3 regions of the Reyranella sp. genome follow, and region 3 is predicted to be linked to each of the others. Evidence: riboswitches for the same ligand, from Rfam matches in the RefSeq annotation. Region 3 holds a riboswitch; each other region holds the start of a gene.
What was found. A riboswitch is a leader RNA that binds a small molecule or an ion and turns the genes downstream of it on or off. The one in region 3 is predicted to bind cobalamin.
Positions count from the first base shown of each region.

Region 1 (7,498 bases), 3.3 Mb from region 3:
CCTTGTCGCCCGCCAGCACCGTGTCGACGGCGAGCAGGCCGAGGCCGTCGACCGTCGACGGCGGACCCTCGATGCCGTGCGGATCGGCGACAGTGCGGCCGAGCATCTGGTAGCCGCCGCAGATTCCCAGCACCTGCCCGCCGCGCCGCACGTGGGCCTGAAGATCGATGTGCCAGCCCGCCGCGCGTAGGGCGGCGAGGTCGGCGATGGTGGCCTTCGAGCCCGGCAGAATGACCAGCGCGGCGTCGCCGGGGATCGCCTCGCCGGGCCGCAGGAAAACGAGATCGACGCCTTGCTCCAATCGCAGCGGATCGAAGTCGTCGAAGTTGGCGATGCGCGGATAGGCCAGCACGACGATCTTTACGCCCTCCCCGCGCCGCGCCGTCGACAGGCCCAGCGCGTCCTCGGCCGGCAGCCGATGGGCGTGCTCGAAGAACGGCAGCAGCCCGAGCGCCGGCCAGCCGGTGCGCCGTTCGATCTCCTTCATGCCGTCGGCGAAAAGAGCCGGATCGCCGCGGAAGCGGTTGACGATGAAGCCCACGATCATTGCCGCATCGGCCGGATCGATCACCGCCTGCGTGCCGACGAGGCTCGCGATCACGCCGCCGCGGTCGATGTCGCCCAGCAGCACGACCGGCACGTCGGCGGCACGCGCGAAGCCCATGTTGGCGATATCCGAGGCGCGCAGGTTCACCTCGGAGGCCGAGCCCGCGCCTTCGACCAGCACGAGGTCCGCCTCGGTCGCGAGGATGCCGAAGCTCTCCAGGACGGCGCCGAGCAGCTTCGGTTTCATCGTCTGGTAGGCGCGCGCCTTGGCCGTGCCGACGACCTTGCCCTGCACCACGACCTGCGCGCCGGTCTCGCTCTGGGGCTTCAGCAGCACCGGGTTCATGTGCACGCTGAGCGGCACCCGCGCGGCTCGCGCCTGCAGCGCCTGGGCGCGACCGATTTCGCCCCCATCTGGGGTAACGGCGGCGTTATTCGACATATTCTGCGGCTTGAAGGGGCGCACTTTGAGGCCGCGGCGCGTGAAAATGCGGGCAAATCCGGCCACCACCATCGATTTTCCGACGTCCGACCCCGTGCCCTGGATCATCAAGGCCCTCGGACGAACCGGGGCGGCCATCAGAACTCGATGCCTTCCTGCGCCTTCACGCCGGCGGCGAAGTGATGCTTCACCGGAGTCATCTCGGTGACCAGGTCGGCCGCTGCGATCATCTCGGGCCTGGCGTTGCGCCCGGTGACGACGATGTGCTGGTCGGCGCGACGCGCCTGCAGCGCGGCAACCACCGCTGCGGCGTCGAGATGGTCGTAGCGCAAGGTGATATTGAGCTCGTCGAGCACGATCAGCCGGATCGCCGGATCGGCCATCATCTTCCGGGCGGCGGCCCAGGCGCGCTCGGCGGCGGCGACATCGCGCGCCCGGTCCTGCGTCTCCCAGGTGAAGCCTTCACCCAGCGTGTGCCATTCGACCTGGTCGCCGAACGTTTCGATGGCGGTGCGTTCGCCGGACTGCCAGGCGCCCTTGCCGAACTGCACCACGCCGCAGCGGAAGCCGCGACCCAGCGCGCGCAGCATCAGGCCGAAGGCCGCCGTCGACTTGCCCTTGCCCTTGCCGGTATGGACGATCAGCAGGCCTTTCTCGATCGTCTTGGCCGCGACCTCTGCATCTTGAGCGGCCTTGCGGTTGGCCATCTTGGCCTTGTGGCGGTCGGCCTCGTCGATTGCGTCGGTCATGCGGCCACGCTATCAAGCGGGCGACGGAAAGGGAACGCGGTCATGCCGCGGCTGCCCCCGCAACTGTAGTCGGCGAGTTTCGGGCCGGATGCCACTGGTCGTCCCTTAGGGGAAACTGGGAAGGCGGCCCGCGGCGTTGACCCGAGAGCCAGGAAACCTGCCGTCGGAGAGCCCAGTCACTGGCGCGGGGAACCGCCAAATGAAAGCAGGATCGTGTGTCGACATTGTTCGTTTGCGTCAGTTGCCGCCGCGAGGGTGATCCCTCCGAGCCGCGTCCCGGTGCGCGCCTCTTCGCGGCGCTGAGCCAGCAGGCGGCTGACCTCGACATCCAGCCGGTCGAATGCCTGTCCAACTGCACGCGCTCCTGCACCGTCGCGGTCGCGGCGCCGGGCAAGTGGACCTACATCGTCGGCAATCTCGATCCCGAGCAGAACGTCGACGACGTGCTGCAGTTCGCACGCCTTCATGGTGCGAGCGCCGATGGCCTCACCGTCTGGCGCGAGCGGCCGGTGCATGTCCGCAAGAACACCATCGCGCGCGTCCCGCCGATGCCAACCGTGAAGGAACCGTCATGAGCAATCTCGCCGGCACTCTGGCCAAGGTGCCCTGCACCATCGTCACCGGCTTCCTCGGCGCCGGGAAGACCACTCTGGTGCGCCACGTGCTGGAGAATGCCGGCGGCCGCCGCCTCGCGGTGATCGTGAACGAATTCGGCGATGTCGGCATCGATGGCGAGATCCTGAAGAGCTGCGGCATCGAGAGCTGCCCCGAGGATGCGATCGTCGAGCTCGCCAACGGATGCATCTGCTGCACGGTGGCCGACGACTTCGTGCCGGCGCTGACGAGCCTGCTCGACCGGCCGAACCCGCCCGAGCATATCGTGATCGAGACCTCCGGCCTTGCCCTGCCCAAGCCGCTGGTGAAGGCCTTCAACTGGCCCGAAATCGCCTCGCGCGTGACGGTCGATGGCGTGGTGACGGTCGTCGATGGTGCGGCGGTTGCCGCGGGCCGGTTCGCCGATGACCCCGAGGCGATCGCGCAGCAGCGCGCCAACGACGACTCGCTCGACCACGATAACCCGCTCGAAGAAGTGTTCGAGGACCAGCTGCTCTGCGCCGACCTGGTGATCCTGAACAAGTCGGACCTGATGTCGGCGCGGCAGCGCCTCGATGTCACGGCCGAGATCGGCCGGACCCTGCCGCGTGTTGTAAAGGTTGTCGAGGCGCAGAACGGCCAGGTGCCGATCGCCGTTTTGCTCGGTCTTGGCGCCAAGGCCGAAGCCGATCTCGAGGGACGGCCGTCGCATCACGAGATCGAGGGCGAGCACGACCACGACGACTTCGACACCTTCATCGTCGAGCTGCCGTCCTTCGACTCGCCGCAGGCCGTGATCGACCGCCTCGCCAAGGCGACGGCGGCGCACGACATCCTGCGCCTGAAGGGCTTCGTCGACATCGCCGGCAAGCCGATGCGCCTGCTCGTGCAGGGTGTCGGCGCACGGTTCCAGCATCAATACGACCGGCGCTGGGCGACCGAAGAGGCGCGCCGCGGCCGGCTGGTCGTGATCGGCGAGAAGGGCCTCGACAAGGCGGGCATCGAGGCGCTGATTCTCGGCTGATCATGCATGTCCTGGCCACCCAGCTTGCCACGCTAGAGGAGGCTGACGCCGCCGTCGACTTCGGCCAGTCGCCGGCCGAAGTGGTCGTGCTGTCCTTCTCCGACAGCGATCTTTCGGCGCTCGCCGCCGCCTGGCAGGGCGACGCGGTCGCGCTGCCGACCTTGAGGCTCGCCAGCCTCAAGCGCCTGCGGCATCCGATGTCGGTCGACCTCTATGTCGACAGCGTCGTGGCGCGCGCGAAGGTGGTGATCGTGCGCTGCCTCGGCGGCGTCGATTACTGGCGTTACGGACTCGAACGGATCGCCGATGCCGCGCGTGAAAACGGCATCCTGTTCGCGGCCTTGCCGGGCGACGACCGCTCCGATCCGCGGCTCGCCTCGATGTCGACCCTGCCGCCGCGCGTGCTGGCGCTGCTCGAACGGTTCTTCCGCGAGGGCGGGGTCGAAAATCTCGGCCAGGCCCTGCGCTTCACGGGCACCCTGCTGGGACGCGACGAACCCTGGCGGCCGCCGGTCGCGGTCGGCCCGATCTCGGTGCTGGGCGATGCCGCCGACGTGCGCCCGGCCGCTCTGGTCGTCTTCTATCGCGCCAATCTCATGGCGGCCGATTATGAGCCGGTGACCGCGCTGATGGCGGCGCTCGATCGCGAAGGTCTGGCGCCGCTGGCCGTCGCCGTGAGCAGCCTCAAGGACCCGGCGATCGCTGCGGCGCTCACGCAGCTGATCAAGCGCCGGCGGCCTGCGGTCATCCTCAACACCACGGCTTTTTCGGCGATGCGCGAGGACGACACGACGGTGCTCGATGCCGCCGACGTGCCGGTGCTGCAGGTTGTCCTGTCGGGAAGTGCGCGCGAGGCGTGGCGCGAGTCCGGCCGCGGTCTGTCGCCAGCCGACCTCGCCATGAATGTCGTGCTGCCGGAACTCGACGGCCGTCTGCTGACACGTGCGATCTCGTTCAAGGCCGAAGCGCCGACCGATCCGCGCCTGGAATTCGCCAGCGTCCGCCATCAGTCCGAGCCCGATCGCGTCGACTATGTGGCGCGGCTCGCCGCCGCGTGGGCGCGGCTCGGGCGCAAGCAGCCGACTGAGCGACGGCTCGCCCTCATGCTCTGCGACTACCCCGCACGCGGTGGCCGCACCGGCTATGCCGTCGGCCTCGACACGACGGAGAGTGCGCTGGAAATCCTGCGGCTGCTGGCGGATGAAGGCTACGACACCGGCGGAAAGGAATGGACGGCCGCAGACGTTGGCGCCCTGCTGGACCGCATGCGACCCCATCTGAAATGCGGCAAGGTGACGGTCCTGCTCCAGCCCGATCGCGGCTCGGGCTATCACGACACGGCGGCCGAGCCGCACCCCGACTATGTTGCCGTCTACACCTGGTTGCGCAACGTCGAGAAGATCGACGCGCTGGTGCATCTCGGCACGCACGGCACGCTCGAATGGCTGCCCGGCAAGGCATTGGCGCTGTCGGCCGAGTGCTGGCCCGAGCGGGTGCTCGGCGCTCTGCCGGTGATCTACCCCTTCATCGTCAACAATCCCGGCGAGGCGGTGCAGGCCAAGCGCCGGCTGGCGGCGGTGACCATCGGCCATCTCACGCCGCCGCTCAGCGCCGCCGGGCTTCACGGGCCGATGGCCGAGCTCGAAGGCCTGGTCGAGGAATATGCTGCCGCCAATGGCCTCGATTCGCGCCGCCTGCGCTATCTCGGCGAGGAGATCGTCGATCGCGCCTGGACGAGCGGGCTGGCGGCCGACTGCGGCTTGGTGCGCGGGGAGGCCAACCATGAAGCCATCGCCAAGCTCGATGCGCAGCTCTGCGACATCAAGGATCTCTCGATCCGCGACAGCCTGCATGTGTTTGGTCGCGGCGAATGCGGACCAGGCGAGCGCGCCGGGCTGCTGGCGGCGCTCGCCGGCCGGCGTGTGCCGCCGGGGCCGGCGGGCGCGCCCTCGCGCGGGCGTCCGGACGTGCTGCCGACCGGCCGCAACCTCACCTCGATCGATCCGCGCGCCATCCCGACGCGCACCGCGTCGGCGATCGGTGGGCGCGCCGCTGACGAGGTCGTGCGTCGCTATCTCCAGGATCACGGCGATTATCCGCGCGCTCTGGTGATCGACCTCTGGGCATCGGCTTCGCTGCGCACCGGCGGCGACGATCTCGCGCAGGCGCTGGCCTATCTCGGGGTCCGGCCGGTGTGGGACAACCAGTCGAATCGGGTCACCGGCATCGAGGTCATGCCGGTGGCGACGCTCGACCGGCCGCGCATCGACGTGACCCTGCGCATTTCCGGTCTGTTCCGCGACATCTTCGAAAGCCAGATCGCGCTGTTCGATCTTGCGGTGCGCCGCGTGGCCGACCTCGACGAGGACGATTCGGACAATCCACTGGCAACTGCCCGCCGTGCGGGCGCCGATCTCGCGCGCATCTTCGGCGGCGCGCCCGGCAGTTACGGCGCACAGGCCGGCGACCTCGCGCTCGACGGTGCCTGGCAGACGCGCGAGGATCTCGGCCAGGCCTATCTCGCCGCCGTGACGCATGCCTATGGCGGCGCGGATGGCCAGCGCGACGCGGGGGACGATTTCCGCGCCAGCGTCTCGACCGCCGACCTGCTGGTGCACCCGCAGGACGACCGCGAACGCGATCTGCTGGACGGCGATGGAGTCGCTGATTTCGCCGGCGGGTTTGCGGCGGCCGCGGCGATGCTGGGCAACACGCCGGAACTCTATCACCTCGATACCAGCAAGCCGGAGACGCCCAAGGCACGCCGCATCGCCGAGGAGATCGCGCGGGTCGTGCGCGGCCGTCTCACCAATCCGCGCTGGCTGGCCGGCATGTTGTCCCACGGCCATCGCGGCGTCGCCGAGATCGCCCAGAGCGTCGATGCGCTCTACGCCTTCGCCGCGACGGCCGACGCCGTCCCGGGTTCCCTGTTCGATGCGACGCACGCGGCGTTGATTGCGGACGACGCGGTGCTGGCCGCGATGCTCGACAAGAATCCGGTGGCCGCGGCGGCGATTGCGGCCCGATTGCGCGACGCGCTGGACCGCGGCCTTTGGGTCACGCGGCTGAATTCGGTCGCGCTGGACCTCGATCGGGCGATAAAGAAGGCTCGTTCATGAGTCTGACCGTTCCCTATGAGATCAAGGGCTGGTGCCCCGGCGTGCTGCGCCCGATGCAAAGTGGCGACGGCCTGCTCGTGCGCGTGCGACCGTGGGTCGGCGCATTCACGCTGGAACAGGCGGCGGGGCTGGCCGACATTGCTGCGACACTGGGCAACGGCCACATCGACCTGACGCGGCGCGCAAATCTTCAGATCCGCGGCCTCAGCGAGGAACGCTCGCCGGCCTTGCGTGACGCGCTCGATCGACTCGGCCTGCTCGAAGCCGAGGAGGCGCGCAACGTAATGGTCGACCCGCTCGCCGGTCCCGAGGTGCGCGCGCTGGCCTTGACGCTCGGCCGCGCCTTGCCGCACGACGTGCCGGCCAAATTCGGTTGCCTGGTCGATGGCGGTGGCCCGCTGTCGATCGCGGGCGAACGCGCCGACATCGCTTTGTGCATGACCACCGAGGGCGTTGCTTTGCGAATAGACGGCGAATGGCGGGGCGTGACGACGCCTGACCGAGCGGTCGCTGCGGCACTCGGCAGCACGGGATCGCTCTCGAAGATGATCGTCATGCCGGTGCCGGGGCGGCGGCGGTTGGGTCGGCTCGGCCGCTTCACTGGTGTTGCCGTACCGTTCGGCCGATTCGAAGCGTCGCAGTTGCGTGAGCTTGTGGAGCGGTGCGCCGAGGCCGGTGCGTCGGAGATTCGCCTGTCGCCGTGGCGCGCGCTCTATATCGACGCCGTGATCGACGGCACTGGATTGATCGTCGACGACGACGATCCGCTGCTGCGCATCGAGGCCTGTCCTGGCGCGTCGGCCTGCAGCTCGGCGACCGTCGACACGCGGTCGGCCGCGCGGCAAGTGGCGGCGCTCGGCATTCCCGGGAGCATCCACGTTTCCGGCTGCGCCAAGGGCTGCGCGCGGTCGGCGCCGGCTGATCTCGTGCTGGTCGGCAGCGAGGGCCGCTATGGCGTGGTGCGCAACGGCACCGCGCGCGATCGGGTGGTGCGGACGGTTGCGCGCGACGAACTGGCATCGCT
Region 1 is NZ_OZ257242.1:2,084,326-2,091,823, forward strand. Features, by position in the region: gene ACQY8M_RS10195 (cobyric acid synthase) at 1-1,096, opposite strand, end outside; gene cobO (cob(I)yrinic acid a,c-diamide adenosyltransferase) at 1,126-1,737, opposite strand; cobalamin riboswitch at 1,722-1,916, shown strand; gene ACQY8M_RS10205 (DUF1636 family protein) at 1,953-2,312, shown strand; gene cobW (cobalamin biosynthesis protein CobW) at 2,309-3,355, shown strand; gene ACQY8M_RS10215 (cobaltochelatase subunit CobN) at 3,358-6,474, shown strand; gene ACQY8M_RS10220 (precorrin-3B synthase) at 6,471-7,498, shown strand, end outside.
Region 1: another riboswitch for cobalamin. It lies ahead of ACQY8M_RS10205 (DUF1636 family protein); the one in region 3 lies ahead of ACQY8M_RS26120 (TonB-dependent receptor plug domain-containing protein).

Region 2 (7,498 bases), 3.2 Mb from region 3:
TCTGCCTCTATGCCGGGTCTCTGGTGCCCAGGGCGCTGCTCGATCATTGCCCGCCGGGCGCGCGGATCGTCGACACCGCGCCGATGTCGCTCGACGAGATCGTGGCGGAGTGCCGGCGCGCGACGGATGCGGGCGAGGACGTGGCGCGGCTGCATTCCGGCGACCTCTCGATCTGGAGCGCGATGGGCGAGCAGCTTCGGCGTCTCGATGCGGCAGGCATTGCTTACACCGTGACGCCCGGCGTGCCGTCGTTCTCGGCCGCGGCGGCGGCCTTGAACCAGGAGCTGACCTTGCCCGAAACAGCGCAGACCGTGGTGCTGACCCGCACGTCGGGCCGCGCCTCGGCGATGCCGGAGGGCGAGACGCTCGCGGCCTATGCCGCGACCGGCGCGACGCTCGCCATTCATCTGTCGATCCATGTCCTAGCGAAGGTCGTTGCTGAGACGACGCCGTTCTACGGCGCGGACTGCCCCGTCGCCGTCGTCTATCGCGCGAGCTGGCCGGACGAGACGATCATTCGCGGCACGCTTGCCACCATCGCGGCCGAAGTAGCCAGGCATCCGATCGAACGCACGGCGCTGATCCTGGTCGGCAAGGTCCTGTCGGCGCGCGACTTCCGCGACTCGTCGCTCTACGACGCGGCCTATCAGCGCCGCTTCCGGGGACGCGGCGCGTGAGCTTCGCGCATTTCCCGCCGATGCCCGACTTCCCGCCGGGCGAAGTCTGGCTGGCGGGCGCCGGTCCTGGCGATCCGCGCCTGCTGACGTTGCTCGCGCTGCATGCCGTGTCAGCGGCGGACGACATCGTGCACGACGCGCTGATCGATCCGAGGGTGCTGACCCTGAGGCGCGACGGCGCGGAGCTTATCCCGGCCGGCAAGCGCGGCGGCCGGCCGTCGCCCCATCAGAATGAGATCAACGGCATCCTGATCGACCGCGCCCGCGCCGGCCGCCGCGTGTTGCGCTTGAAGGGCGGCGATCCCTTCGTCTTCGGGCGCGGCTGGGACGAGGTGCTGGCGCTGGCCGAGGCAGGCATCCGCTATCGGTTGATCCCGGGCATCACCTCTGGCCTCGCGGCAACGGCGCTGGCCGGCATCCCCGCCACGACGCGCGATACCAATCATGCCGTCGTGCTCGCGGCCGGCCACCGCGCCGACGACGATCAGTCGAGTGCAGACTGGGTGGCGCTCGCCCGGCTCGGCCAGCCGGTCATCCTCTACATGCCGATGACTCAGCTCGCCGGCATCACAGTCGCGCTGATGAAGGGCGGCATGGCCGCCGACACGCCGGCCGCACTACTGCACGCGGCGACAACGGAACAAGAGAAGGTCGTCGACAGCACGCTCGCCCGCCTGGTCGAGGACGCGCAGGTGAACGGCATCGGCTCGCCGGCGATCGTGGTGATCGGCGCCGTCGCCGGCCTGCGCCGGCAGGTCCTGTCGGGACTGGTCGGCTGGCGATGACTCATCAGCTTGCCGGGAGCGCGGCTCTCCAGAGCCGCTCATGGGATGCGGCGATACCAGGAACAGCGGCTCTGGAGAGCCGCGCTCCCAGCAGATGACATCGCGAGGCCTGATCGTCTCGGCGGTTCGATCGGGCGCCGGCAAGACGACGATCGCGCTCGGCCTCATGCGCGCCTTCGCGCGGCGCGGGCTCACGGTCCAGCCGTACAAATGCGGGCCGGACTACATCGATCCCGCCTTCCATGCCTTCGCCGCCGGACGGCCGAGCTTCAATCTCGACAGCTGGGCGATGTCGCGCGGGTTTTTGTCCGACCTTGTCGCGCGTCATCCCGCCGAGCTCGTCGTCACCGAGGGCGTGATGGGACTGTTCGACGGCGCCGGCGGGCGAGGGGCCACGTCCGACGTGGCAGCGTCCCTGGGCTGGCCGGTCGTGCTGGTGCTCGACGTGAAGGGCCAGATCGAAACGGCAGCCGCGGTCGCCTTGGGCTGCGCCAACTTTCGCGACGATGTCGGCATCGCGGGGGTAATCCTCAATCGGGTCGCGAGCGCGCGGCATCTCGCGATGATCCGGCCGGCCTTCGACCGGGTCGGCATCAAGCTGTTCGGCGGCGTCCCGAACGATGTCCGGTTCGCCTTGCCTGAACGGCATCTCGGCTTGGTGCAGGCCGTCGAAACCGCGGACATCGAGACGCGCCTCGACGCGGTGGCGGATGCGCTGGAGCAGTCGCTCGATCTCGAGGCGATCCGCCACAGCGCGCATCCCGCCAGGCTCGCCGACGCGGCGGCTGGCGGATTGCCTCCGCCCGGCCAGCGCATCGCACTCGCGCAGGACCGGGCGTTCTCGTTCATGTATCCGCACCTGCTCGATCACTGGCGGTCGGCCGGTGCGGAGATCCTGCCGTTCTCGCCGCTGGCGGATGAGGCGCCGGACGCAAGCGCCGACGCGATCTGGCTGCCCGGCGGCTACCCCGAGCTGCATGCCGGCGCCCTCGCTGCCGCCTCCCGCTTCCTCGACGGGCTGCGGCGGGCGGCCGCGCGATCGGTCACGATCCACGGCGAGTGCGGCGGCTACATGGTGCTGGGGCAGGGGCTCGAGGACGCCGATGGCCGGCGCCACGCGATGGCCGGGCTGCTGCAGCTCGAAACCTCGTTCGCCCGGCGCCGGCTGCACATCGGTTACCGCCGCGCCCGCCTTTGCGTCGATTGCGCGCTCGGATCGGCGGGGAACGAAATCATGGGTCATGAGTTTCATTACGCCCGCACGCTGTCGATCGGCGACGAGCCGCTGGTCGATTGCCGCGACGTGTCCGGCGCGGTCGTTCCGGAGGTGGGTGCGTGCCGCGGCTCGGTGAGCGGCACGTTCTTTCACGCCATCAGCAGGGGCCTCATCGTGAGCAAAGGATCGTCATGAAGCCGCCGCCGTCGCACCTGCCGTTCGATGCAACCTTCCGCAAGACCTTCCGCGACCTCGTGCTGTGGCGCCGCGACGTGCGCCGCTTCCGCACCGATCCGGTCGACGAAAAGCTGCTCGACGACCTGATCGAGCTGGCCACGCACGCGCCCTCGGTCGGGCTCAGCCAGCCGTGGCGCTTCGTGAAGGTGAAATCACCCGAGCGGAGGCGCGCGGTGTGGGAGAGTTTCGCCAAGGCCAACGAGAAGGCGCTGGGCGGCTACGAAGGTGAGCAACGTGCGAACTACGTGTCGCTGAAGCTCGCTGGTCTCAAGGAAGCGCCGATCCATCTCGCCGTCTTCTCCGACGAATCGACCGACACCGGCCGCGGGCTCGGCCGCCAGACCATGCCCGAGACCTTGCGCTATTCGGTGGTCGCTGCCGTGCAGACGATGTGGCTCGGCGCGCGCGCCGAAGGGCTCGGCATGGGCTGGGTCTCGATCCTCGATCCGGCCGAGGTGACGCGCGCGCTCGACGTGCCCGAGGGCTGGCGGCTGGTTGCCTATCTCGATCTCGGCTGGCCTGCCGAGGAGCACATCGACCCCGAGCTCGAGCGTCATCACTGGGAGGAGCGCCACTACACCGGCGATCTCGTCTTTACGCGTTGACGATTCTCACACCCGCTGCCACGATTGAACCAGTGGTTCCCGCAAGGGAACAAAAGGGAACGCGGTAAACGCCGCGGCTGCCCCCGCAACTGTAAGCGACGAGCTGACGACCGATAAGCCACTGGAAATACTTTCCGGGAAGGTGGTCGAAGGCAACGACCCGCGAGCCAGGAGACCTGCCACTAGCCGCGGTCACGCGCGAACGCATGGGGCGGGGTGTCCTTATGTAGAAACTGACGGCGTCCCGGCAATGGGCGTCGATGGCTACGGTTCGCGGTGACGGTTCGACGTGCGCCGCGAGTCTGTCGTGACTGTCTCCTCGTTTCCATCAACCGCTCGACGGCACGACATCGATCCGCTCGAGCTCTATGCCTCGGCGATCGATACCTCCGACTACGTGGCGCGTATTGCGCCGCGGGTGCGCCGGCTGGTGCCCGAGGTCGGCCGTCTGCTCGATGTTGGCGCCGGCGGCGGGCAGCTCGGCGCGGCACTGCAGGATCGCGCGCTGCCGTGGACGGCGATCGAGCCGTCGCCCTCCATGCGCGCGCGTCTCGCCCGCCTTCACGTGCCGCCTCGCATCGTGCCCGAGAGTTGGGAAGAAGCGGACGTCGCTTCGAGTGCGCACGACACCGTGCTGGCGGCAACGATGCCCGCCTTGTTCGATGATCCGGAGCGGTTCCTCGCACGCTGTCGGATTTGGGCGCGGCACACCGTCATCTGGGTCGTGCCGGCGCATGCCGGGCCGCGCGGCCTCTGCTTTGCGGGCTGCCTGCCATCGGAATGGCATCGCGAGGACGAGACGCCGGGGCTCGACATCGTGATGCGCGGCCTCGGTCTTGCCTCGCGGCCGCACGCGATGGCCTTCGCCAACTGGACCTTCTCCGGCGTCGTGCAGGACCTGCCACGACTTTCCGCCTATCTCGCCGACCGCCTCGGCTGGAGCCCGTCCGACGACCGCCGGGCCACCCTGGCTGCGCATCTCGCAGCGCAGGCGCTGCCCGATGCCGCCGGTGTCCGGCTCAATATTCCAAGGAAATCCGCTGTGCTCGTTTGGGGGAACTCATGATCGCGTCACCAAATTCCGTCGTCCCGAGCGGAGCGGAGCGCAGTCGAGGGACCTGCTCATCCCGGCAGACGTTGCAAGAGCAGGTCCCTCCGCTCCGCCTCGCTACGCTCGGCTCCGGTCGGGACGACGGAGGTCTCTATGGATTTGCGAGCAGCCCCCGTAGCAGGGGAAGGAAGCTGTCGCGGATCGCACTTGCGGCCATGCTGCTTGCCTCGCCCGCCGTCGCACAGGAGTGGAGGGAGGACTCCACCGCCACGACCATGCCGCCCACGGTGGTGACCGCCACCGGCCGGCCGGAAGAAGTGAGCCGAATCGCCGGCACCATCCAGATCATTCCACAGGAGCGCATCAAGCGCTCGACCGCCAAGTCGGTGACCGATCTCCTGGCCGAGAACTCGATCGGCTTCATGAGCGAATGGACCGCGGCCCAGACCTCGATCAACATCCGCGGCGCCTCGACCGAGGGGCAGGGGCGTGATTTTCGCAGCCAGGTGCTGATCCTGATCAACGGCCATCGCGCCGGCACGGCCAACGTGTCCAAGCTGTCGATCGCCGACGTCGAGCGCATCGAGGTCGTGCGCGGCCCGTCCTCGGTGATCTACGGCAGCCAGAACATGGGCGGCGTGATCAACATCATCCTGAAGACCGGCCGGACGGCGCCCGGCACGCTGGTCGAAGGCGCCGTCGGCTCGTGGTCGCTGTTCCAGGGCAAGGCGCAAAGCGGCGGCACCACCGGCAAGTACGACTGGTATGTCGGCGTCCAGGGCGGCTCGCGCCAGGACTACGACAGAAGCGGCAACGTCACCGAACAGAACACGCATTGGACGCGCTACGGCGGCACCGGCGCCTTCGGCATGCAGATCGACGAGAACAGCAGGATCGACGTCACGGTCCGCAGCGACGGCGTCTACGACGCCGGGTTCCGCGGCTCTTCCTCCAACGTCTTCGCCTTCGACAACCGCTACAACCAGTCGGCCGATCTGTCCTACTCCGCCAAGACGCCTGACGGCCGCGGCAGCCTGTTCTTCCAAGGCTATTACGTGCGCGACGTCGACGACCTCAGCAACCCGAGCCCGCTCAGCGCGCTCAACGCCTTCGGCTCCCGGAGCTACCTCGACCGCAACCGCCGCCAGGTCGATGTCATGGGCACGCGCTTCCAACCGGGCTACAAGCCCTGGACGGGCAACGAGCTGCTGCTCGGCATCGACTGGGAGCGCAGCACGGTCCGCTCCAACCGCTATCGCCTCACCAATGCGGTCTCGAACCAGGTCTCGCCGCAGGACAACAACCAGACCGAAAACGTCTTCGCCTTCTACATCGAGGATGCGCAGACCTTCTTCGACGACCGCGTGACGGTGCGTGCCGGCGTGCGCCAGACCTACGGCAACACGGCGGTCGACTGGACGCCGAACGCGCCGACCCTGCTGCCCGGCAGCAACAACTACCGGGCGACGACATACTCGGCCGGCGCGACCTTCGCGGCCACCAGCTGGCTGAACACCCGGATCGGCGCCTCGAGCGGCTTCCGCGCTCCCACGGCGACCGAGCTCGGTGCGAACTTCACGGTCACGCCGATCGGCACGACCATCTTCGGCAATCCGAATCTGGTGCCGGAGTATGCGCACCAGATCGAAGCCGGCGCGACGGCGAACTGGGACGGCGGCCGCCTCGATCTGGCGATCTTCCAGAACATCATCAGCAATCGCATCACGGCCACCACCATTTCGTCGATCGGCGGCGTGGTGATCCAGCAGCAGCGGAACAATCCCGGCAATCTCGTCGTGCAGGGCCTCGAGTACCAATTCGATGCCAGCGTTATCCGCACGCTCGGACTCAACGTGCCCGGGACTTGGCTCTGGAATCTGTTCGGCAACGGCTACTACAATTTCAAGATGATCGACTACGGTGCGCCGGCCGCTTTCGGCACCGACACCGCCACGCGCATCAACCAGTACGAGACGGCGATCGGCACGCGCTTCGGCCAGGCCGGCGTCGAGATGCCGTGGAGCTTCCAGGTTCTCGGCATCCTGCGCGGGCCGATGTGGTACAATACCGAGGAATCTCTGAACCCGATCCTGTATCCCGGCCAGATCCGTTCCTCGACGGTCTATCGCAAGCCGCCATTCTGGGTCTTCAACATGCGCGGCGAGATCGATGTGAAAAAGGGTGTGAAGCTGTTCGCCGCGGTGAACAACATCTTCGACGTCAACGACCATCCGATCTTCATCGGTCTCGATTCCTCGCCGTGCGGCAACAACCTGGCCAACCAGAACGGCGCCTGCGGCAACTCGATGCCGGGCCGCGAGCTGATCGTCGGTGCGCAGGTGAAGTTCTGACGAGAGTGCCTTCCGCGCGCCCCCAGCGTATGACTGTTGTGATGGCGCTGGCTCTTGCCTTGCCCGCGCAAGCGGCCGAGCCGGTCACCGTCCGTGACGCGCTCGGCCGCAGCTTCACCGTTGCCGCGCCGCCGCAACGTATCGTGCCGATCTTCGCCTCCAACGTGGAGATCGTGGCGTCGCTCGGCCTGGCCGACCGGATCGTCGGCATCGAGGCTTTCACCCGTTATCCGCGCGAGGTGCTCGACCGGCCGCTGGTCGGCGGGCGGCTCGGCTTCTCGGTCGACGCGGTGGTGGCCCTCAAGCCCGATCTCGTTGTCGTGACGCCGTCGCGTCAGGCGGCGAACCAGCTGGTCGATCCGATGGAGCGGCTCGGCGTGCCGATCGTGGTGTTCCTGCAGCGCAGCGTGCCCGAGATCCTGGCCAATGTCCGGCTGATGGGGCGCATCGCCGGCGTGCCAGAACGCGGCGAGGAGGTCGCGGCGCGCTTCGCGGCGCGCATGGCCGCGGTCAGGCGCAAGGTCGAGGGACGCAAGCCGCCCAGCACGATCATGATCACCGGACGGCTCGGCAACG
Region 2 is NZ_OZ257242.1:2,096,377-2,103,874, forward strand. Features, by position in the region: gene cobM (precorrin-4 C(11)-methyltransferase) at 1-677, shown strand, start outside; gene cobA (uroporphyrinogen-III C-methyltransferase) at 674-1,462, shown strand; gene ACQY8M_RS10265 (cobyrinate a,c-diamide synthase) at 1,557-2,873, shown strand; gene bluB (5,6-dimethylbenzimidazole synthase) at 2,870-3,520, shown strand; cobalamin riboswitch at 3,537-3,718, shown strand; gene ACQY8M_RS10275 (methyltransferase domain-containing protein) at 3,828-4,586, shown strand; gene ACQY8M_RS10280 (TonB-dependent receptor) at 4,787-6,922, shown strand; gene ACQY8M_RS10285 (ABC transporter substrate-binding protein) at 6,964-7,498, shown strand, end outside.
Region 2: another riboswitch for cobalamin. It lies ahead of ACQY8M_RS10275 (methyltransferase domain-containing protein); the one in region 3 lies ahead of ACQY8M_RS26120 (TonB-dependent receptor plug domain-containing protein).

Region 3 (7,498 bases):
CCACGCCCATCAGCAGCAGCGATACGGTGCCCGTGCCGGCGCGCACTGCCATCATCAGGCCCGCGACGGCGAGCGCGGCACCGGTGATGCCGGCCAGCGGCAGGGCGAGCGCGAATGCCGCGGCCAGCCCGCTGTAGAACGCACAGACGGCGGCGAAGCTCGCGCACGCCGACACGCCGATCACGCCCGGCTCGGCGAGCGGATTGCGCAGCCAGGCCTGCAGCACGGCACCGCTCAGCCCGAGGGCCGCGCCGACCAGCACGCCGAGCACGGCGCGCGGCAGCCGCAGGTCGAGCACGATCGCCCATCCCACCTCGTTGCCGAGCCGCCACGGCCACCACACCGGCCCGGTCGCGACCGAAACGAGGAAGAGCACGACGACCAGCAGCGCTAGCTTAGCGTGGGTGACCAAACCGCATCCAACTGCGTCAAGTTTCCCATGTTCACCAGGACCTCCTTCCTGTCGTCCTGAGCGCTTGTGCGCTTTTCACGCTGGGAGCGCGGCTCTCCAGAGCCGCTCATAGGCTGTGGCAAACCGAAGAAAGAGCGGCTCTGGAGAGCCGCGCTCCCAGCAGGAAGGGCATGTCTTGTCGGGCCGAGGCGCAGCAGCGCAAGCTTGGCTTGAGTGACCGAACCGCATCCAAATGCGTGCACTTTCATTGCCCCCTCCGGTCGTCCTGAGCGGAGCGAAGGACCTCGCGCCAGCGGCGCGGCCCGTGTCTGATCGTTCGGTGGGGTCCTTCGCTGCGCTCAGGACGACAAGAGCGTCTTGTCGGTCCGAGGCGCAGCCTCGCCAGGCCTGTTCTCACGGATGCACCTCGCGCAGCTTCTGCAGGGCGTCGAGATTCTCAGGACCGGCGCAGATCGAGTAGCGGATCGGCAACGACAGGATGCGGGCATGTCGCGCCAAGGTCCCGATCGCCGGATGGTCGACGAACGAGGTGGCGCGCGCCGGATCGGCGTTGGATTCTTCGTCCAGGATGACGAGGTCCGGTCGGCCGGCCAGCACGGCTTCCAGCGAGAAGCGGCCATAGGCGGAGATGCCCAGATCCGCGGCGAGATTTCGATAGCCTGTCAGGCCGAGCAGCTCGTCCATCAGGCTGCCCTTGCCGGTCGTGCGCAGGTTGGCCTGCAGCACGGCAGCCGTGGCGGTCGGCGGGCCCGGCCGCACGAGCTGGCGCTGCCGCTCGCGCATCGCGACGATCAGGTCGCGGCCCTGGTCGCTGCGGCCGAGCACGTCGGCCATGCGCGCGATCTGAACCTCCGCTTCCTCGAGCGAGGCAGCCCAGGGAAGCTCCAGGATCGACACACCGGCGGCACGCACCAGCCGCTTGACGTTGGCATGCGCCATCGAATCGAACACGACGAGATCGGGCCGGAGATCGAGGATCGATTCGGCGGTGGCGCGGACGGTGGGGATGTTGCGCGCGCGATCGGCCAGAACCGCGGTGCGGGGATCGCGCGCGAGATAGCTGACCCCGACCAGCTGCCCGGGCGCGGCGAGGCGCAGGGCGAGCTGGTCGAGGCACAGGTTGACGGTCACGACCCGCCTGGGCGGTTCGGCACGGCAGGCACTCGTGGCCGCCAGGAGGAGGCAGAGCATGGCGGCGACAAGCCCGGTCTTCACGTCGACACCAGTCCCTGCGTCAAAACTTGGCCTTCACGCCGAAGAAGGCCTGGAAGGCCGGAGGCTGGAACCCTGTGGGCTCTTCGTAGCGCTGGTCAAGGATGTTCTCGGCGCGGGCGAAGAGCTCGACTCCCTTGCGGACGTCCCAGGCCGCCGTGGCGCGCAGGAGAGTGTAGGGGGGAGGGGTGATGGGCGTGAAAGTAACCGCATCGAGATCGTGGCGGCCTCCGACGCTGTTCAGCTCCGCACCCAGGCGCACGCCCTCGATCGGCCGCACGGCGGCGCGCACCGAGAAGACATCCTCGGGACGACGCACCAGCCAGGCACCGGTCGTGAGATTGAAGGCGAGCGTGTGGGTGTAGGCGAAATGGACGTCGAGCCAGTCCGTGACCTGAATGTCCACGAAGCTTTCGGTGCCTTCGGTTTGCGCCTGGGGTGCGACGTTGGTGTATTGCGTGAAGGGAGTGACGCAGTCGATCAGGTTGCTGATGTTGTTCTTGAAGTAGAGGACGCCGGCCTTGACCTTGCCGTCGAACATCGTCTGCTCGGCGCCGACTTCGAAGCCCCGGCTGGTCTCGGGCTGCAGGTTACGATTGCCGACGCAGAACAGCCCGGCGTTGTAGAGCTGGTTCAGCGACGGTGCCTTGAACGCGGTGCCGTAGGAGGCCTTGAAGGTGGTGTTCGTCGCGCTGAGCAGGTAGTTCGCGCCGACACGCCACGTCCCATTCGAGCCGTAGAGGCTGTTGAAGTCGACGCGGCCGCCGGCCGACAGCGTGAGCGCCTCGAACAGCGTGACACGGCCCTGGGCGTAGAGGCCGGTCTGTGAAACCTGGCCCCATTGCTGGACGGTGTCGGCGTTGGAGTAGGCCCACTGGTTGCTGTAGTCGATGCCGGCCACGATGCTGGCCTGCTCGGTGATCGTGAAGACGTTCTTCCAGTCGGCGCTGAACTGCCGTCCGTTGTAGGTCGAGTTCATCGGTGCGGGAAACGGGATCTGGATGCTGGGATAGTCCAGAGCGTGCCGATAGACAGTCGAATAGCCGACGCCGATCGTCGGCTTCCACACGCCGCCGAAGAAGTTGCCGTCGAATTGCAGGCGATTGAAGAACTGCTGCGTGAATTCGGTCGCGTTGGGATCTTCCGCCGGCGCGAAGGTGAAGTCCGGCTGCAATGCGTAATTGTCGAACTTCACCTGGGTGTCGATGTAACGGCCGAACCACGTCAGGCTGGCATTCTCCGTGATGTCGACCCCGAGCCGTGCCGCCAGGTTGATGTTGCGGTAGGCGTCGTTGTCGAAATAGCCATCCGACGCAATGAAGCGCGGGGGAATGGCGCTCTGGCCCGGGGTGTACAGGCCGCTTGCGCTGACATTGTAGTTGAAGCGGTTGACGCTGCCCGTCGCATAGGCGCCGAGGCTGGTTTGCAGCCGCGTCCCCAGCTCGGCATAGCCGCCGGCAGAGAGGGAGCCTTGCCCCTTCTTCGTCACCATGTTGATCACGCCACCGATCGCGCCCGAGCCGTAGAGCGTGCTCATCGGGCCGCGCACGACCTCGATGCGGTCGAGGTTGTCGGTGAGGAAATGAGCGAAGTCGATCGAGGCATTGGGCGTCGACGGATCGGTGATGGACATGCCGTCGACCAGCACGACCGTATGGTTGGAGTTGCTGCCGCGCACGAACACCGAAGTCTGCGTGCCCGGACCCCCCGACTGCTGGACGGATACGCCGGGGACATAGCGCAAGACTTCGTCGACGGTGCGCAACTGCCGGCGCTCGATCTCGTCGCGGCTGATGACCGTGACCGTGCCCGTCACCTTGTCGGCGGGCACCGGCTCGCGGTCGGTGGTGATCACGACATTGGGCATCGTCGCCGTTATGCCGCTTTCGGTTTGCGCGGATGCACAGAACGGCAGGAGCAGGGGAGAGGCTACGAGCAGAAATCGACGGAACGGCATCATCGGACGGTCCTCCAGAACAGCCACGCACAAGGCGCGTCACCGCTCGGTTGACCGTCCCGTTGGATTGTCCCGTCCATCGGAAGAGCGACGCTATCGCCGGCAGGTCTTCTGGCTCACGGGTCGTCGCTTGCGCCTGTCTTCCCAGACCGAAGTCCAGTGACCTGATGGCGTTCGCTCGCCGCTTACAGCTGCGGGTACAGCTGCCGATTGGCCCTCACGGGCGGCACGGCATTCCCTGTTAGCCTCCGGTTAGGGAGGACCGTCGATGTGACTTTGGTAATTTGAGGGCGCTGTCGCGTCAAGGAGTTTGGCGGGGGGACTTGGGCGGATCATCGTGCGCGGCAAGCTTGTCACGCGCGGCAAGGCTAAGAAGGCCGACGTTGTTCTCTACTACAAGCCGAAACTCCCGCTCGCGCTGATCGAGGCGAAGGACAACAATCACAGCGTCGGCGATGTCATGCGGCGGCCTCGACTACGCCGCGACTCTCGGCGTCGCCTTCGTTTTCTCGTCCAACGGCGCGGCTTTCTGTTTCATGACCGGACTGGCCATCGAAACAAATCTCGACCTCGACGCCGTCCCGCCGCCGACAACATAGAAATTTGGCGCAGGCGCCGATCGAGGACTTCGCCATGCAGGCCGCGCACGACCGCATCGCCGCCGCCGTCGCTAGCATCGCCTGCGAAGCGTTGATCGTCGCCCACCGAATCTTTGCCCTGGGTGCGCTCGCCAAGGCGGATATATGGCCGCTGCCGGTGAGGAGAGAGGTCGCGCCCGGGATGACAACTTCCGTCGGGCAGGCGCACGTCGCAAATTGCCAGGATTCGTTTGTCAGGCCCGCGGCCCGGTGTAAAATGCATCGGAGAGACAACCTAACGGGGCGACGGTGCAACGTCGCCGCGGGAAGGGCGGGTAGTACATGCGGTTTGCATTCGTTCTGATTGGTCTTGCGGGCTTGCTTTTCCTGGCAGTCGTCGCGATGCCGGCCTATCAGCTCACCGCCTATCCGACCGATTTCAAAGGGGCGGCCGGCATCCAGCTTTCGGAGGAGGCCACTACCCTGCTGGCCAAGGCAAAGACGAATGCGCTTATCCTCGTCGAGCGCCAGCGTCTCTGGCAGACCGTCGCAGTCTGGCTCGGTTTCCTGGGATTGGGACTGACTGCGCTGGCCTCAATCGTGGCCGGATGGAGAAGCCGTCAGAGCCGCGCGGACAGGGAAGAATTTCTCAACAAGAAGGTCACCGCCATCGGAGCGCTTACGGCGATCGCGACGCTTGCAATGGGAGCGAGCGACCTCGTCGAAAAGACCGGCGTAAAGCCGTTAGACGGGGATATCTCGGCGCTCAAAAAGGCGATCATGGAGGTGCCTGCCGGGATCGCCGTCAATCCCGCAGCAGAACGCGGCATTCTCGATGCCCTCGTAATCACGTTGGCGGAACACCGTCCATGAGCTTCGTTTGCCTGATTTTCGCCGCCATTCTTTCTGCAACCGCCTGCCCCCCGAGGCCGCCGCCTCTCATCGAGGCGCTGGGAGAGGCCCGGACGCTGCGCCCCGATGCCGAAAGAGCGATCGAAGTAGCTAACGACGTGCTGCGAGTGGCGCGGGAGCCGTTCCGTATCGTCGCTTCGTGGCAGTTGAATGGTCGGGGATTGCGCGAAGACGAGCTGGTCGTCTATCTCGTCGGATCGCCCCTGAGCCCGCGCGAGCTTTGGGAAGAGCGCAGCAAGCTAGAAACACTCATCACCTCGATCACGAGCGATCTCGGCGAAATCAATCCGGATGCGTCCAATTGCGGCGACAAGGACGACTGCGTCGGGACACTTTATCCCGAGACGAGCATCAAGGTCGTAATGGACGTGTTGAACCGGCAGAACACCTGGGAGCTGGCGAAGACCTCGCCCGAATGTCGCTGCATTGTCCTTATGGAGCAGCACCTGTTGCTTTTCAGGATCGTCTTCGGGGCCGACTGGGCCCGATACATACTTTTGATGCGCTACGACAGCAAAGATCAGCTTCAGGCGGATCTCGATAGTGGCCGGGTGCCCGACGTGCTGCTCGAGAGCAAGCGCGTGCCCCTCGAAGCCATGGTCGCCTTCCTGCTGCTGCACGAAGTTGGCCACGTGACCAAAGTGCCGTTGCGGATACCGATGAGAGACAATGCCGACCTGGCGGCATTTCTCGACCGCCTGAGCAGCGAACAGCGCGAGGAGCTCCGTGCCGACAGCTTCATAGTGCGGCTCCTCGCCGCCCGGTGCTTCAGGCAGAACCCGACCGGATTGTTGTTGGATACATGCTACACACCGGCGGTGTTGTCGATGTTGACCTTCGTGGTCGGGATGAAAGGAAAATCCAAGGACGCCTTATGCCTGCGCTACCTCGACACCGTAGCCGGCTATCCCAATTGGCAAGGAAGGCTGTTGCTGCTGGGCTATCAATACGAAGAAGTCGTGGGCAAAGGCTACTCGCTGCTGACGGATTATCTTTCTACTCGCCGGCACCTTCTCGAAAAGGCGTCGACATCGGAAAGCAAGGTCTGCCGTGATGCTGCCCTGCGCTTTTCGGCGAACCGTTCCTCGCCGGCGTCGGGTTCCAAGGTCATAGACGGCCCAAGATGATCGGCATCGGCCGACAGGACTTCCCGCATGAGCCCTGTTAACCGGTTGTTCTAACCAATGAATGCACGTCCGGGAGGCGAGCCTTACGGCCGCTACCGCCCCCGCCGCCGCCTGTGCGACACGTTGCTCGCCAAGACGCTGGCGCCGGCCGAGGAACGCGAACTGGAGGCGGCGGCATTGGATGCCGATCAACCTCGTCATCGCTGTCACGAACGGCGACTGGTTCAACATGCTGCGGCAGCAGCCGAACCGTGCTGAGGTCAATTTCTGGGCGCCGCCCGCCGCCAACTTTCGCGTCCTTCAGCCGGGCGAGATATTCCTGTTCAAGCTCCACGCCCCGCGCAACGTGATCGTCGGTGGCGGCATCTTCGCCTACACCAACGCGCTGCCATGCTCGCTAGCCTGGGAGGCGTTTCGCGAAGCCAACGGCGCGCGGTCGGCGCAGGAAATGCGGGCGCGCATCGCGCTGTACCGCCGGGTCGATCCGGGCCACCGTAGCGATTTCGAGATCGGCTGCCGTATCCTGACGCAGCCTTTCTTCTTCGCCGAGGCCGACTGGATTCTCGCGCCGGCGAGCTGGGCGTCGAACATCGTGGCCTTCAAGACCTACAGCACCGGCGACGCGGACGGGCTTGCGCTGTGGGACGCGGTCAACGAGCGGATGAACCGGCCCGGCCTCCCCGGCATGGCCGAAGAACCGGCACGGTTGGGCGAGCCGCAGCTCATCCGGCCGCGGCTGGGGCAGGGCGCGTTCCGGGTGCTGGTCACGGACATCTACAATCGGCGCTGCGCCATCATGCAGGAGCGGACCCTGCCGGCGCTCGAAGCCGCACATATCCGTCCCTATGGCGATGGCGGCGAAAATGAAGCTCGAAACGGGCTCCTGCTGCGGCGCGACATCCACAGTCTGTTCGATGCCGGCTACGTGCCCGTCACGCCCGATCTGCGCTTCGAGGTGAGCCGGCGCATCAAGGAGGAGCTCGACAACGGGCGGCACTATTAGGCCCTGCACGGGCAGCCGATCTTCGCGCCAGAGCAGATCGTGCGCCGTCCCGGCCCCGAGGCGCTGCGCTGGCATAACGACCACGCGTTTCGGGGGTGAGGCTTGGGCATGCGATCCGCCTTCGCTTGGACACGCCACACCGACGCAACCCATTTTTCTTGTTGCTCCGGGGAGTTACACTTTCCCCTTATCCCTAGGTATGGCGAATCTCGGCCGACCCTGGACGTTCTCTCTCGCAACTGCGGCGACGATCTGCCGGCGACTGGCCGCGCGCCAGAGCGCCATATCTCGCCGGGA
Region 3 is NZ_OZ257242.1:5,345,856-5,353,353, reverse strand. Features, by position in the region: gene ACQY8M_RS26130 (FecCD family ABC transporter permease) at 1-412, opposite strand, end outside; gene ACQY8M_RS26125 (ABC transporter substrate-binding protein) at 806-1,627, opposite strand; gene ACQY8M_RS26120 (TonB-dependent receptor plug domain-containing protein) at 1,647-3,584, opposite strand; cobalamin riboswitch at 3,666-3,863, opposite strand; partial or broken gene ACQY8M_RS26115 (type I restriction endonuclease subunit R) at 3,907-4,171, shown strand; gene ACQY8M_RS26110 (hypothetical protein) at 4,502-5,032, shown strand; gene ACQY8M_RS26105 (hypothetical protein) at 5,029-6,198, shown strand; gene ACQY8M_RS26100 (HNH endonuclease) at 6,380-7,201, shown strand.